2 regions of the Halomonas cibimaris genome follow, and region 1 is predicted to be linked to the other one. Evidence: predicted binding sites of a transcription regulator. Region 1 holds the regulator's gene; the other holds the start of a gene.
The links. The regulator LexA, encoded in region 1, represses DNA repair genes until DNA is damaged. The targets are predictions, from matches to a motif close to TACTGTNTANNTANACAGTA.
Positions count from the first base shown of each region.

Region 2: recN (DNA repair protein RecN) is a predicted target of LexA. The motif match lies at 3,911-3,930, and genes of this name have one in related genera.

Region 1 is NZ_AP043828.1:2,176,379-2,181,492, forward strand. Features, by position in the region: gene moaE (molybdopterin synthase catalytic subunit MoaE) at 1-158, shown strand, start outside; gene ACZ415_RS10135 (ribonuclease J) at 162-1,748, opposite strand; gene ACZ415_RS10140 (energy-coupling factor ABC transporter permease) at 2,019-2,690, shown strand; gene lexA (transcriptional repressor LexA) at 2,711-3,364, opposite strand; gene ACZ415_RS10150 (TetR/AcrR family transcriptional regulator) at 3,601-4,251, shown strand; gene ACZ415_RS10155 (L,D-transpeptidase) at 4,279-4,806, shown strand; gene nagZ (beta-N-acetylhexosaminidase) at 4,897-5,114, shown strand, end outside.
Region 2 is NZ_AP043828.1:1,336,207-1,341,320, forward strand. Features, by position in the region: gene ACZ415_RS06210 (acetolactate synthase 3 large subunit) at 1-1,569, shown strand, start outside; gene ilvN (acetolactate synthase small subunit) at 1,569-2,060, shown strand; gene recN (DNA repair protein RecN) at 2,169-3,842, opposite strand; gene grpE (nucleotide exchange factor GrpE) at 4,051-4,713, shown strand; gene dnaK (molecular chaperone DnaK) at 4,867-5,114, shown strand, end outside.

The DNA.
Region 1 (5,114 bases):
ACCGTCGGGATGCCTTTGAGGCCTGCGATTTCATCATGGATTTTCTCAAGACGCAGGCGCCGTTTTGGAAAAAAGAGCACGCCCGCAGCGGGGATTACTGGGTGCGTGAGCGGGACTCCGACTATGCCGATGCCGACCGCTGGGGCCGCGACCGCTAGCGTTCAGCCATACGTCGGCATCTCGGCTGCCATGATCTGCAGGTGTACCTCGGGCAGGTGCTGCAGGCGTTCACCCAGCCAGGCCAGCAGGCGAGGTTTGAGCCGCTGGCGCAGCTCAGCCAGGGTGTCGGCGGCAATGGTATCAAGCGTTTCGTCCAGCCAGTCGCTGAAGCTGTCCTCGTCCAGCGCGCTGGCGCCGGTGTTTTCCAGCATCAGCCGGCCGATGCGCGTCCAGCCGGTGTCGGTGGCGGTAACCGGCAGCGCCAGGTAAAGACGGCCCCGACGAGCGCGCGGGTCGGCGGCGTCATCCAGCCCGGGGTGGGCGACTACGGCGTTCTGGCTGACGATGCAGGGCGGCTGCGGGTGGCGCGCCTCGCGCGTTAGCCCCCGGGCATCAAAGCGCAGCATATCACCGTTAAGCGGCGCCAGCGGCGCGCGGATGTCCAGCGCTTCGGCAAGCTCGCGGTGCGCCTGCTGGTGCAGCGTTTCGCCGTGAACGGGCAGCAGATGACGCGGCTTGAGCCAGCGATAAAGCGTTGCCAGCTCTTCTTGAGCAGGGTGGCCGGTGGCGTGCAGCGACGGCCGGTTGAATTCGTCGTACAGCGCAACGCCAAGCTGGCGCAGCCGCGTCTTCAGCCGCTTGATTGGCCGCTCGTTGCCGGGAATGGCCTTGGCTGAAAAAATGACGCTGTCGCCCTCGGCAAGCTCCATGTGGGGGTGGCGCCCCTGGGCCAGCCGCGTCAGCGCCGCGCGTGGCTCGCCCTGGCTACCGGTGGCGATGACCACGACTTCTTCCGGGGGCAGATAGCCCAGATCGTGAATAGGCACCAGCGGCGGCAGCTCTTCCAGATAGCCAAGCCCTCGGGCTACGCCGACCATGCGCTCCATGGACCGGCCCATCAGGCTGATGCGCCGGCCGGTTTGGCGTGCCGCCCGGGCAACGGCCACGATGCGCGCGACGTTGCTGGCAAAACATGACACGACCACTCGGCCGGGGCACTCAGCAAGCGTTGTGGCAAGCGCGCGGGCCACATCGCCTTCGCTTGCCGAATGCCCGGGGACGGGGGCGTTGGTGGAGTCGCCGACGAGAAGATCTATCGGCGCCAGCGCGCGGAAGCGTTCGGGATCAAGCGCGGGGCCCACCAGCGGCTCCGGGTCCAGCTTCCAGTCACCGGTGTGCAACAGACGATAGCGCCCGGCGGTGATGAGCAGCGCGCAGCTTTCGGGAATAGAATGCGGCAAGGCCAAGTAGCGCAGAGAAAAGGGCCCGGTTTGTAGGGCTTCTCCGGGCTCTACTATCTGAATGACCTCGGTGCTCAGACCGTGTTCGGCGAATTTCAAGCGTAAAAGGCCGGCGGCCAGAGGCGTGGCGTAAATCGGACACTGCCAGTGCGGCCACAGCCAGGCCGCCGCGCCGATGTGGTCTTCGTGCCCGTGGGTGATCAGCAGCGCCCGCGGGATGATGCCAAGGGCTTTGGGCGTTTCCAGGTTGGGTACCTGAAGCGGCGTGCCCGGCAGGTCCTGACGAATCATCATGCCGCAATCTACGGCGATCCATTCATCGGCGTAGCCGTATAGCGTCAGGTTCATACCGATCTCGCCGCAGCCGCCAAGCGGCAGCAGGCGCACGGGAGAGCGATATCGAGGACGAACGGTAACGCGTATGGGATCCATCAGGTATAAAATGCCTTGAAAGTGGGGCTTTACTATACGGGATGGTGGGGGGCCGGCTCAATCGCCCGGTCCGCTGCGCGGTACGTTGTGATCCGTTACACTGCGCGCCGGCGCCATGCGCGGTGCCGGGCCTGCACGCTCCTTTTCCATAAGGCATAAAAGTTCAATCACGCATAAGAGGTTGCCATGTCGTTTGCCCAAAGTGTGCTGACCCCCTGGCTGCTGGTGCTGTGTGCCGTGGTCAGCAGCGGCGTGCTGGCCTGGATGGTCACGCTCAGACCTTGGCAGGCGCTAGTGGACAATCCCGCACTGCAGCATCGCTGGCTGGCCGCTACGCTTGGTGTAATGCTGCTGTGGCAGCTGCGGGCTCAGGCGGTGGACTGGCTGACGCTGCATCTGGTGTTTACCACGCTGCTGCTGCTGCTTTTCAAGGCGCCGCTGGCGCTTGTAAGCAACGTCATGATCAACGTGGCGATGGTCGCCATCGGACGCAATGAGTGGGCGCTGCTGGGCGTCAATGTGCTGGTAACCGGGATTGTGCCGGCTATTGTGGTAGGGCTTGTATGGCGCTTTGTAGACCGTAAGCTGCCGGATAACGTTGCGCTTTTCATGTTTATCTGCGGCTTTTTTGGCGCGGCGATGGCCACCCTTGCCGGCGGGCTGGCGGCGGTGGGTTTGATTCTCATCGGCAGTCAGGATGCCCAGGCGGTGCTGCTGGCCAAGGAATACGCGATGTTTTTGCCGCTGCTGATGCCGTCTGAGGCGTTTATCACCGGCATGCTGCTGATTATTTTGATGGTGTATCACCCGGACTGGGTCGCCACCTTCAACGATCATCGCTACATCGACATGCAGTAGCTGCCGCCGCCGGGCGCCGGCTAGCCCAGCGCCTGGCCGTTGCCGCCGCGAATCACGCCGACGCCGACGCCTTCGATATCCAGCGTCTGCGTGCGCAGGTCGATATCGATGGGGGCAAAATCACTGTTTTCTGCCAGCAGCTGTACCCGATTGCCCTGGCGGGAGAAGCGCTTGACGGTGACGTCGTCGTCCAGCCGGGCGACGATGATCTGCCCGTCGCGGACGTGCTCGGTACGGTGTACCGCAAGCAGGTCTCCTTCAAGAATGCCGGCGTCTTTCATCGATACGCCGTGTACGCGCAGCAGATAGTCTGCCCTGGGCGTAAAGTATTCAGGGGGCAGCGGGCAGTAGCGATCAATGTGTTCGGCGGCAAGCATCGGGCTGCCGGCGGCGACTTCGCCGATAATCGGCAGCCCCTGGACGGGATTGTGGGGTGTCTGGGCATCATCGCGCGACGCTTTTAGCGGCAGCCGGATACCGCGAGAGGTATTACGGACAATGCGAATAGCGCCCTTGCGTTCCAGCGCGCGCAGGTGCTCCTCCGCCGCGTTAGGGGAGCGAAAGCCCAGCGCCTGGGCGATTTCGGCACGGGTCGGCGGGTAGCCGTGGTCGTTGATGGTCTTGACGATAAACGCATAGACGTTTTGCTGGCGAGCGGTCAAACGCTGGGTCATGGAAAACTCCTGTGTAAAGGCGGTGGCTTGTATAAAGGCCATAACTTGTCTGAGGGCGATAACAGAGTATGGCAGACGCTGCTTGGCTGACAGGATAAAACATGTGCCTATCATGTGGTCAAGTATACAGACTGATTCTACGTCCAGTATTTTTTCAGCGCCGGGCCATGAATTGAGCTGCGAGCTGTTGACGTAATATTGTGGCACGTTTTAAACAGCCGTTTAGGGAGTGTTGCATGGCTGAAGTGGATACAACCACGCGCATTCTGGACACCGCCGAGGTGCTGTTTGCCGAGCGAGGCTTTGCCGAAACGTCGCTGCGCACCATTACCGGCAAGGCCGGGGTTAACCTGGCCGCGGTGAACTATCATTTCGGCTCCAAAAAAGCGCTGATCCAGGCCGTGTTTTCACGCTATCTGGACCCTTTCACAGCGCGCTTTCACGAAGCGCTGGATGCTCTGGAAGCCCGCTACCACGGGCGCACCGTGCCTCTTGAGGCGCTTTTGGAAAGCGTGGCGGAAACGGCGCTGGCAGTACCTGCCGAGCGCAATAGCCTCAAGGTATTCATGCGTTTGCTGGGGCTGGCGTATAGCCAGGCACAGGGCCATCTGCGTCGCCATATTCAGCAGCACTACGGCGACGTTTTCACCCGCTTTACCGGGCTGGTGCGCCGGGCAACGCCGGATCTGCCCGACGCCGAGCGTTTCTGGAGGCTGCACTTTGTGCTGGGTACGGCGATTTTTACCCTGTCAGGGCTTGATGCCCTCAAGGATATCGCCGAGCAGGACTATGCCCAGCAGGTCAGCGTGCGTGATCTGGTCAGGCGCCTGCGCCCGGTGGTGGTCGCGGCGATGAACGCGCCGCTGCCCGATGCGGCCAGGACTTGATCGTCAAAGACGTACCACAGGAGTTGTATGCATACACCGATACTCAGCTCGCTTCCGCCGGCCGATGCGGTCTGGCTTGAGATCGATCTGGCCTGTCAGCAGCTTGTTATCTGGCACGGCGATACGCCGGGCAAAACCGTTGGGGTTTCTACCGGTGCAGCCGGCGCCGGCCAGCGCAATGGCAGCGGACAAACGCCGCTGGGCTGGCACTACGTTCGCGCAGCGATAGGCCACCATGCGCCTGATACGGCGGTATTTCGCGGCCGTCGCCGGACCGGAGAGCGCTATACGGCAGCGCTTGCGCAGCAGCACCCGGAGCGCGACTGGATTCTCGGGCGCATCTTGTGGCTTTGCGGGCTGGAACCGGGGCGCAATCGCGGCGGCGATGTCGACACTCAGCGTCGCTATATTTACCTGCATGGCACCCCGCCGAGCGAGCCTGTGGGCGTGGCTAAATCCCACGGCTGCGTGCGCCTTCACCTTGACGATTTGCTGGCGGTGTTTGCCCAGGCGCCGGCGGGTACGCCGGTGTGGCTGCATAGCGGCAGCGACTGAGACGCCGTGGCTTTCCGCGCGCCGGCGCTGCGTTTTTGACAGCCGGTAGTGATCGGCTAGAATTACGCACCCTTTTGCAGGACGCTTACCATGACGCAACCTCTCGGCCCGGTCATGCTTGACCTTGAAGGCCCCTCCCTTGGCGCCGGCGAAGTCCGCCGGCTGCGCGATCCGGCCGTAGGCGGGGTGATTTTATTTGCCCGTAACGTGGAAAGCGCCGACCAGGTGAGTCGGCTGTGCAGCGCTATCCGCCGCCAGCGCCCTGAGCTTTTGATCGCTGTCGACCAAGAGGGCGGTCGGGTGCAGCG
Region 2 (5,114 bases), 840 kb from region 1:
GCCGCCACCCACGCCGCTGACGGCTATGCCCGGGCCTCGGGCCGGCCGGGTACGGTGCTGGTGACCTCCGGCCCGGGCGCGACCAATGCGGTGACCGGCATTGCCACCGCCTACATGGACTCCATTCCCATGGTCGTGCTGTGTGGCCAGGTGGCCAGCCACCTGATCGGCGAGGACGCCTTTCAGGAAACCGACATCGTTGGCGTGACCCGGCCCATCGTCAAGCACAGCTTTGCCATTCGTCACCCGTCCGAAATTCCCGAGGTGCTGAAAAAGGCGTATTACCTGGCCGCGTCCGGCCGGCCGGGCCCGGTGTTGGTGGATATTCCCAAGGACATGACCGCTCCCACCGAGCGCTACGAGTACGTCTACCCCAAAAAGGTCAAAATGCGCTCGTACAACCCGGTGACCCGCGGGCATACCGGCCAGATCAAAAAAGCCGTGGAGCTGATGCTCAAGGCGCGTCGCCCGATGTTTTATACCGGCGGCGGCGTGGTGCTGGACAATGCCGCCACCGGCCTGACGGATCTGGTGCAAAAGCTCGGCTATCCGATCACCACCACGCTGATGGGCATGGGCGCCTATCCGCAAAGCGATAGGCAGTGCCTGGGCTGGCTGGGCATGCACGGCGCGTACGAGTCCAACATGGCCATGCACCATGCCGATCTGGTGATTGCCATCGGCGCGCGCTTCGACGACCGGGTGACCAACAACGTCTCCAAGTTCTGCCCCACGGCCAAGATCATCCATGTGGACGTGGACCCAAGCTCGATCTCCAAGACCGTACACGCCGACGTGCCCATCGTCGGGCCGGCCTCCAGCGTGATCAACGAAATGATCAGCCTGGTCCAGAGCAAGGACATCGCCAATCCCGACGCCATCAGCGACTGGTGGGAGCAGATCGAGGGCTGGCGCGCCGAGCGCGAAGGCAAGCGCTACGAGCCGTCGCAGGTCGGCGAGCTATTAAAACCCCAGGAAGTGATCGAGGCCATCTGCGAAAAAACCCGCGGTGAAGCCTTCGTCACCACCGATGTGGGCCAGCACCAGATGTTTGCCGCCCAGTACTACCGCTTTGACAAACCGCGCCGTTTCATCACCTCCGGCGGGCTTGGCACCATGGGCTTTGGCTTTCCGGCGGCCATGGGCATCAAGCTGAACTATCCGGATGACGATGTGGTATGCATTACCGGCGAGGGCAGTTTTCAGATGATGATGCAGGAGCTGTCCACCTGTAAGCAGTACGGCGTCGGGGTCAAGATCATCAACCTGAACAACGCCTCGCTGGGCATGGTGCGCCAGTGGCAGGACTTGAACTACAAGTCTCGCCATGCGCACTCCTATGTGGAGTCGATGCCTGATTTCCACCTGCTGACCCAGGCCTACGGCTTCACCGCGATTACGGTGAACACGCTCGACGAGCTGGCGCCGGCCCTGGAGCGGATGTTGCTTGACAAGCACGAGCTGGTGTTTCTCGACGTGAAGGTCGATCCGTTCGAGCACGTCTATCCGATGCAGGTGCCGCTGGGCTCCATGCGTGACATGCTGCTGTCTAAAACGGAGCGTACCTAATGCGTCATATCATCTCGATTCTGATGGAAAACGAACCGGGTGCCCTGTCGCGTGTGATCGGTCTGTTTTCGCAGCGCAACTTCAACATCGAAACGCTTAACGTAGCGCCTACCGAAGACGCCTCGCTGTCGCGGCTGACCGTGACCACCGTCGGCGACGACCGCGTGGTCGAGCAGATCACCAAGCAGCTGAACAAGCTCATCGACGTGGTCAAGCTGGTGGATCTGACCGAAGGCAACCACATCGAGCGCGAGCTGATGCTGGTCAAGGTCAAGGCGCTGGGGGCGGCCCGGGACGAGGTCAAGCGCACCGCGGATATCTTCCGCGCCCAGGTGGTTGATGTCACACCGAGCCTTTACACGGTGCAGATTACCGGGGACGCCGCCAAGCTGGATGCGTTTGAGCATGCCATGGCGCCGCTGGGTATTCTTGAAGTGGCGCGCACCGGCGTTTCCGGCATTGCCCGAGGCGAAAAGGTGCTGACGCTGTAGCCGGCGCCCGACTCCGGTAGAGACAAGGCCGCTTTTAGCGGCCTTTTTTTATGGTCGGGAAGGCGCCTTGCGGGAAGGCGCCTTGAGCCATGAGCTTGAGAAAAGTCGTCAATGCGCCGGGCGCTGGCTTGAGTGGAGCATTTCTCGGGCGTGGGCCAGGGTCTGATCGGAGAGGCTGACGCCGCCAAGCATGCGGGCAAGCTCGCTGACCCGGCCACCTTCGTCGAGCAGTGCCATCCGCGTGCGGGTCGTGTTGCGCTGGGCGTGCTTTTCGATGTGCAGGTGGGCATGGGCCTGGGCGGCGACCTGGGGCAGGTGGGTGACCGTCATCACCTGGCCGTTTTCACCCAGCCGGCGCAGCAGCTGGCCGACGATTTCCGCCGTGGCGCCGGAGACGCCGACGTCGACCTCGTCAAAAATCAGGCTGGGAATAGTGGAGTGGCGGGCCGCCACGACTTGAATGGCCAGGCTGATGCGTGAAAGCTCCCCGCCCGAGGCGACCTTGGCCAGCGGCCGGGCCGGCTGGCCCGGGTTGGCGCTGATGTAGAACTGCACCCGCTCCAGCCCCTCGGCGGCCGGGGCGTCACGGCTTTGCAGCCGGACATCAAAGCGGGCTTTTTCCATGGCCAGAAACGCCAGCTGCTGCTGCACTTCGCTGGCAAACGCGCCCGCCGCGCGCCGCCGCGCCGCGCCCAGCGCCTTGGCCAGCTGCCGATAGTGCTCACCGCGCGCGTTGGCGGCTTCGTGCAGGCGATCCAGGCTGTTATCGCCGGCGTCGAGCCGGTTCAGCTCGGCGCTGAGTTTGGCATGAAGCCGGGGAATCTCTTCCGGGGCGACCTGATGTTTACGCGCAATGCGATGCGCGTCGCTCAAACGGTTTTCAACAAACGCCAGCCGTTCGGGGTCAAGCTCGGTATTGGCGGCTATATGGTTGAGCTCGCTGGCGGCTTCTTCCAGCTGGATGCGAGCGTCACCCAGCATGGTCAAGGTGTTGGCCAGCGCTCCTTTTTCGCTGCCGGGCAGCTCGCTTAGCCGGCCGTGGGCCTGCCGCAGCAGGGTGAGCGCGCCGCCGCTGTCACTTTCGCAGCAGTCGGCGGCAAACTGCGTATCGCGCAGAATATCCTCGGCGTGGGCCAGGGTTTGCTGTTCGTCTTCAAGGGCTGGCAGCTCGTCGTCGGCCAGTGCGAGCTGGTCGAGCTCTTCGACCTGATAGCGCAAAAGCTGGCGCCGAGCCTGAATTTCATCACCCTGATCGCGGAATCTCTTGAGCCGGCGCCGGGCGTGCTGCCAGTCGCGAAAAGCCGCGGCCAGCGCGTCGGCGTCGTCATTGAGACCGGCGTAGTCGTCGAGCAGCGCCAGGTGAGTGTCTTCGCGCAGCAGCGCCTGATGGGCGTGCTGGCCGTGAATCTGAATCAGCCGTTCGCCCAGCGCCTTCAGGTCGCTGATGGCGGCCGGCCGGCCGTTGATCCAGGCCTTGCTGCGCCCGGCGGCGCTGACCACGCGGCGCAGCAGGCATTCGTCAGTGGGCAGTTCGCGTTCGGCAAGCCAGGCCCGGGCGGCGGGCAGGCGCGCAATATCAAAGCGCGCGGAAAGATCGGCCCGCTGGCAGCCGTGGCGCACGCTGCCGGCATCGGCGCGGCTGCCCAAACACAGGCCAAGCGCGCCGAGCAAAATGGATTTACCCGCCCCGGTTTCCCCGGTGATGGCGGTCATGCCGCTTTGGAGGTCGAGCTCCAGGCCATCCACGATGGCGAAGTCCTGGATGGCGAGCTGCGTCAGCATAGGGCCTCCGGATGGTGTCAGTGCGCCAGTGTGAGACGCGCAAAAGAAAAGAGGAAGAAAGCGTAAGTCTTTGTTTTTTTATACAGTAGATGGCGCCGGCTCGCAATACCACAATGTGGCACTTGAGATGACGCATACCATCCCCATATAACGCCCAGACCCGATACGCCAACAAGTGACATCACAGCCGCTTTTTCAGGAGATACCCATGGCGAAAGATCCCCAGACCCCGCTCGACGACGAGCAGGCACGCCACGCCGCAGAAGACGCCCAGACGCCCGAAGGGGAGCAGCAAGCCGCCGCGGAAAAGGCAGAAGAGCGTTTGGCGGAAGGTGAACTGGAAAGCCTGATCGACGATGAAGGCGACACCGTCAGCACCGAGGCGGAAAGTGACAACCCCGAAGCAGAAATGCTCGCCGCCAAGGTAGAAGAGCTGGAACAGGAGCTTTCCGACACCAAAGACCAGGCGATGCGCACCGCCGCGGAGGCGCAAAACGTGCGCCGCCGAGCCGAGCAGGACGCCGAAAAGGCGCGCAAGTTTGCCCTGGAAAAGTTCGTCAAAGAGCTTTTGCCGGTGATCGACAGCCTGGAAAAAGCGCTTGACGCCATGGGCGAAGACGCCACTGAAGCCCATCGCGAAGGCGTCTCCATGACGCTGAAAATGCAGCTGGACGTGCTGGGCAAGTTCGGCGTGGAGCAGATCGACCCTCACGGCGAGCCCTTTGACCCGCAGGTCCACGAGGCCATGACCATGGTGCCCAACCCGGAACTGGAGCCCAACACGGTCATGGAAGTGATGCAGAAAGGGTACCGGCTCAACGGCCGCCTGGTGCGCCCGGCTATGGTCGTGGTGAGCAAAAAAGCCGAATAGAACCGCGATAAACCCCCTTGAAATGCCGCCGGCAACCCCCAGATAACGTGGCAACCCGGCGGTAAACGCCAACACGCGATTTGGCAGACGCCATTGTTTTGTCACGACGCCGTCCGCCCGGGCGGCACGTCACCAACAAATTCGAGGTTTCTTATGGGACGCATTATCGGAATTGACCTGGGTACGACGAACTCCTGCCTGTCGGTACTCGACGGCGACAGCCCCAAGGTCATCGAAAACGCTGAAGGCGGCCGCACAACGCCGTCCGTCATCGCCTACGCCGAAGACGGCGAGATTCTGGTCGGTCAGGCGGCCAAGCGCCAGGCCGTGACCAACCCGGAAAACACCATCTACGCCATCAAGCGCCTGATCGGCCGCCGTTTTGACGACGATGTCGTGCA